2 linked regions of the Cytobacillus sp. IB215665 genome follow. The protein of the gene in region 2 binds, or shares a complex with, the protein of the main gene of each other region. Links are inferred from orthologs where the notes say so. Each region holds a gene or a part of one and is shown on either strand. Other genes may lie near its edges.

What was found.
Region 1: the proteins of trxA (region 2) and arsC are in contact, whole or in part, in an NMR structure (PDB 2IPA), measured with the Bacillus subtilis proteins. The link is inferred for Cytobacillus sp. IB215665 from one-to-one orthologs.

What each region holds. Positions count from the first base shown.
Region 1 is NZ_JAXBME010000020.1:40,946-43,843, reverse strand. What follows is about bases 65-2,898. They hold arsC (arsenate reductase (thioredoxin)), read right to left. Parts: upstream 1,775-2,898; coding sequence 1,355-1,774; downstream 65-1,354. Other genes in these bases: SLH52_RS19450 (metalloregulator ArsR/SmtB family transcription factor), read right to left, coding at 2,458-2,802; SLH52_RS19455 (aquaporin), read right to left, coding at 1,789-2,427; SLH52_RS19465 (cytochrome P450), read left to right, coding at 124-1,326. UniProt on the Bacillus subtilis protein: Catalyzes the reduction of arsenate [As(V)] to arsenite [As(III)]. In vitro, can dephosphorylate para-nitrophenyl phosphate (pNPP).
Region 2 is NZ_JAXBME010000002.1:69,666-72,659, reverse strand. The notes cover bases 61-2,990. They hold trxA (thioredoxin), read right to left. Parts: upstream 1,718-2,990; coding sequence 1,403-1,717; downstream 61-1,402. Other genes in these bases: SLH52_RS02365 (electron transfer flavoprotein subunit alpha/FixB family protein), read right to left, coding at 2,000-2,977; SLH52_RS02375 (cupin domain-containing protein), read left to right, coding at 631-1,245; SLH52_RS02380 (hypothetical protein), read right to left, coding at 61-276. In the rest of the region: more of SLH52_RS02380, read right to left, coding at 1-60. UniProt on the Bacillus subtilis protein: Participates in various redox reactions through the reversible oxidation of its active center dithiol to a disulfide and catalyzes dithiol-disulfide exchange reactions.

The sequences.
Region 1 (2,898 bases), on a different replicon or contig from region 2:
TGCTGATTATCCTTTATTAATATTGCCCTTGAAGAATTACTGTTTGAAGGAAGGTATATAACAGTTCTAACTTGAATAATTATATTAAGATTTTCCATTTTATAGTGAAGGGTGAGTGTCGAGTTGGATAATGTTATTGGTAATAATGATACTGAGCATTTGATGTATACAAAATGGGAGCCATTTGAATGGTACAAAAAAATGAGGAAAGATCATCCTATTCATTTACATACAGAGTATAACTATTGGGATGCGTTTAAATATGATGATGTAAGCTTTATTTTAAGTAATTATAAATATTTTTCTTCAGCTCGATATCAGGGGCAGGATAATGACCCTTTCGGAGAAAGTATACTTTTTATCGATCCACCTAGACATAAACAAATGAGAGATTTAGTTAATAAGTCATTCACTCCTAAAGCAATGCAATCATGGGAGTCGAAAATTGAACGGATTTCAAATATGCTAATTGAAGACTTACATGGAAAGCATTCTTTTGACCTCGTCAACGAATTTTCAATGCCTTTGCCCGTTATTATTATTGCAAATATACTAGGTGTTCCTACTGAAGAACTACATTTATTTAAAGAATGGTCGGATAATATCGTTGAAGGGGTTTCTGATACGTCGGAGGAAGCCATTAAGGCAGCGCAAGAAAAATATGCCTCAACTATAAATGATCTAACGAACTTCTTCGCAGAAATGATTAACCATAAACGAAACAATTTTTCAGATGACATTATTTCAATACTTCTTCAAGCTGAAGTTGATGGCAAGAAATTAACAAAAAATGAATTGATTGGTTTTTGTATATTATTGCTCGTTGCTGGAAATGAGACTACAACGAACCTTATTACAAATGCAGTTTATTGTTTTCTTGACGATCGAACTATTTTTGAGCAACTAAAGCAAAATGAGCAATTGCTCGTACCTGCGATAGAAGAAGTGTTAAGATACAGATCCCCTGTTCAAGCAATGGAACGAATCGTTAAACAAGACATCGAACTACATGGACAGTTGTTAAAAGCAGGTGATTATGTTGTTGCACATATTGGTTCAGCCAATCGAGATGAAACTAAATTTCCTCAAGCTGACCAGTTCCTACTAGACCGTTCCTCAAATCCTCATCTAGCATTTGGAAAAGGCATACACTTTTGTTTAGGTGCACCTCTTGCACGTATGGAAGCAAGAATAGCTTTAACTAAATTAATTAGGCATTTTCCAGAAATGAATTTTGCAGATGATATGGCAATAGAACCTATAAATAGTCCTGTCGTATATGGCTTAAAGAAATTAAAAATAGAGGTCAGTCACCCATCGCTTTAAAGTGGTGGGGGACTGACCCTCTGCTTTTTTATCTTCCTTCGTCTGAGAATTGTTTTATTCTTTCACCTATTTCATCACGGACACGTTGGAAAAATGCCCATCTTTCTGCCTCTGACCCTTCCGCTTTTGCAGGATCATCAAAGCCCCAGTGAACACGTTTTACTTGAGGAGGTGTAACTGGACAATGCTCATCAGCATGACCACATAGTGTAACGACTAAATCAGCGGAGTGTAGAATCTCTGTATCGATGACATCAGATGTTTGTTCAGAAATATCTATCCCAACTTCATTCATCGCCTTCACCGCATTTGGATTTAAACCGTGTGCTTCAAGGCCAGCGCTATATACATCCCATTCATCACTTAAATATTTTTTACCCCAACCTTCAGCCATTTGGCTACGACAGGAATTACCAGTACATAAGAAGTAGATCTTTTTTTTAGTCATTGTATTATCTCCTTTTATTCGTGAATTGTTTTGTAAACTACTGCAGCAGCGACTGCTCCAATTGTGGTAGCAATGATATAAACCCATAGATGATCAAATGTTCCCGAAATTAATGCAGGCCCGAGAGAGCGTGCAGGGTTCATCGAGGCTCCACTAATAGGACCTGCAAACATTGCCTCGAGTCCAACAGTCGCTCCAATCGCAATACCTGCAAAGGATTTGACAGCCTTGCCATGTATTGCAGATCCAAAGATAACCATCATAAGAAAAAAGGTTAAAATGATTTCTAATAAGAAAGATTGGGTTGCTGAACCATGTGGAAGCGTGGCACCTAAATTTGCCACATCCCCAAATAACAATAAGAGCGATGCACTTGCACTGATCCCAGCGAGAAATTGAATAATGATATAGTATAACCCTTCTCGTAATTCAATATCACCATTAACTATAAATGCAGTAGTAACAGCAGGATTAAAATGTGCTCCAGAAACGTGCCCAAACGTATAGATTAATGCCATCACTACTAGCCCAAACGTAATCGCAATGCCTATATGTGTCAAGCTATTTGTAATGCTATTAATGATGATCGCACCAGTCCCAGCGAATACTAAAAAATACGTCCCTAAATACTCTGAAATTAACTTCTTTCTCATATTTCAACTACCTTTACTATACATTTTCGGCTACTTACATGATATGCGTAATCCATTATTCTCAAGCTCTTTAATTTTTTCGAGTTGATCGGGTAAGAACTTCATCATATCTTGAATCAATGGATAGTATTGACTATCAGTATTTAAAGAATAAATCATCCATTGACTTTTTCGATTTTCTTTCACTAGGCCACTATCTTTCAATTTCCGCAAATGCTGACTAACTGCAGGCTGACTCATTCCAAAAATATCTACAAATTCACATACACAAAATTCATCATGATAAAGAAGTGCGATGATTGATAAGCGGGTCTTATCACCTAACAATTTCATCTGCTTAGCCATATGTTCAATTTCAATATGAGGCAATTCTATTTTGTCCCCCTCCTATATTAAAGGCTGCTTTATTTTCATCCTAAGAAAATACATATGAACTTTTTCTTGTTTAAGATGATTTGTTGTTCTAAATTA
Region 2 (2,994 bases):
GCTACCTACCTTATCCCAATCTACTGGATTTCCTTCTTTTGCATTACCAAGCTCTTCAATCATTAATTTATATGCTTCAATTTGCTTTGATGTAATCGAATCTTCTACAGATACCTCAGCAGTTTCATCAGAAGTTTGTTGTTCCTCAACTTGTTCAACAGATGCTTCTTCTTTTTTATCAGTAGATGTTTCCTCTGTATCAGAACTACATCCTGCTAGCATACCGCCAGCAAACAATATACTTGAAAATAAAGTAATAACTTTTTTCTTATTCACTAAAAACCTCTCCCTGAATGTGTTGTGTTTTATTGATAATGATTTTCATTACAGGTTGAATTATACAGAGAATGATTTTCAATGTCAATGGTATTTCATAAAAAGGTTGATTGCTAGTTTATAGATTACTAGTCAATTCAACCAATTGTTGTAATAATTCTCATCCTTCTTTACGATGCATAAGTCAAGTTTGTTATGTAAGCTTAAATTAATCAAGGTTGCTTTCGCATTAATTGTTGCTTTTCGTTCTTACATAGAAGCGCACGCATATAGCTAACGTACGAAGCATCTGACCTATTCTCATCATAGCAACTAATTTAAGAAAAAAGAGCCTTATTCAAAGGGGGAATATAAATGAAAGTTTTAGATTTAGTGAATACACCTGTTTCAGCTTCAAAATTAGAAGTCATCTTTAATAGTGCTTCCAAAAATACGGCACTTTTCGAATGTGTGCTGCTACCTCAAGAGGAGATCAAACCACATATACACTCCTTTGGAGAAGACTGTGCAGTCGTTCTTTCAGGAGAATTGACTTATTACGTATCTAATAATCAAATGATAACCGCTACAGCAGGAGATCTTGTTTTAGGATGGCAAAATGTTATTCATGGCTACAAAAACAATACAAATAACCCACTTCATCTGCTTATTTTTGCATCGCCGCGGGAATTTTTTATTTCACCAACAGCAATCGAGTATAAATACGTAGCGGATGATGAGCCAATTGTTATTCATTTACCAATTGAACAGCGTATCATTCGTTCTACCCAGCAAAGAGTCATAGAATCACAATATTCATCATTCTCCACTCTTCAAATAGAAGGTGTGCACCAAAGGGAGTATAACAATGAAATGCAAGCTTTTGTAGATTATAAAAATAAACGAGTTTATATATATGAAGATGAGCCTGTTGAATTACCAGTAAAACAAGCCACATATTTCATTAAATATGAATACTCTTACAAATAGAAATAGCTGTATTATGACAAACCAGAGCAGACAACTTAACGAAATAATCATCATTCATTAGTAATAATGAAAATATCCTTGGAAAATAAAAAAAGGAGATAAGACACTAATACACTTTGTCGTTATCTCCTTGCTTATTTACAATGTAATTTATCGCTTAAACGTGCTTTGACAATAAATCAGCTAATGCTTCTTTAGGTTGGAAACCAACCACTTTATCAACTACTTCACCATTTTTGAAAACTAATAATGTTGGGATGCTCATTACACCAAATTTTGCTGCAGTTTCTTGGTTATCATCAACGTCAAGCTTAACAATTTTTACTTTATCTCCCATTTCTTGATCTAACTCTTCAAGTACTGGAGCAATCATCTTACAAGGTCCGCACCATGGTGCCCAAAAGTCTGCTAGTACTACTCCATCACTAGTTTCAGTTGTAAAATTTTGATCAGTAACATGTGAAATTGCCATGTTTATCTTCCTCCTAATTATCTACTTCTTTTAATACATCAAAGTATATCACTGTATGGTTTTGGATGCTAATTTTTTGCTTCAGTTGTATTTTTGCCTTCAAGATTATATTTTACTTCAGTAAATTTCGAATTAACTAATCTTCTTCATTAAGGGTATTTTCTGTCGTCTAGCATTGTAAAAAGGACTTCACCCTTGTTACTTATTTAGTAAACACAGGGAAAGTCCTTTTAGCACATGTCAAAAGATTATTTTATTGACTACACCATTTGGTGTTTAAATTTATGAAAGAACTTTTAATTTCTTAAATTCTTCTGTTAGTAACGGAACAACATCAAATAAATCACCGACAATTCCATAGTCTGCTACATTAAAGATATTTGCCTCTGCATCCTTATTAATTGCAACGATAACTTTCGAATTAGACATACCTGCTAAATGTTGAATAGCGCCTGAAATTCCACATGCTATATATAAATCAGGTGTGACAACTTTTCCTGTCTGACCAATTTGTAACGAATAGTCACAGTATTCAGCATCACAAGCCCCACGTGAAGCACCAACTGCCCCGCCAAGTACATCTGCTAGCTCTTTTAATGGCTCAAACCCCTCTTCACTTTTTACACCTCTTCCACCAGCTACAACTACTTTAGCTTCTGACAAATCTACTCCTTCGGAAGCCTTTCTAACGACTTCTTTAATAATTGTTCTGAGGTCCTTAATATCAACTGATAATGAAGAGACTTCACCAGTTTTAGCTTCATCCTTTTCTAGTGGAGCAATGTTATTTGGACGTACTGTAACAAAGATTTTGTCATCAGTTACAATCTTCTTTTCAAATGCTTTACCAGAATAGATAGGACGTGTAAATACAATATTTCCTCCTACACTTTCCACAGTAGTTGCATCAGATATTAACCCACTGTCAAGTTTACTCGCAATTTTAGGTGCTAAATCTTTACCTAGAGCGGTATGTCCTATCACGATTCCGTCTGGTTGCTCAGCATCAATTGCAGCAAGAAGTGCCTGAGAAAAACCATCTGTAGTATATGCATTTAATTTTTCATCTTCTACTATAACAACACGGTCTGAACCGAAATAGATCATTTCATTAGCTACACTTGATACAGCATCTCCAATTAGTACTGCAACTACTTCGCCGCCTTCTGCAACTGTTTTTGCAGCTGCAACCGCTTCGAACGACACATTACGTAATGTGTTATCACGAACTTCCCCTAGTACTAAAACTTTTCTAGCCATTTTTATTCCTCCCGAAT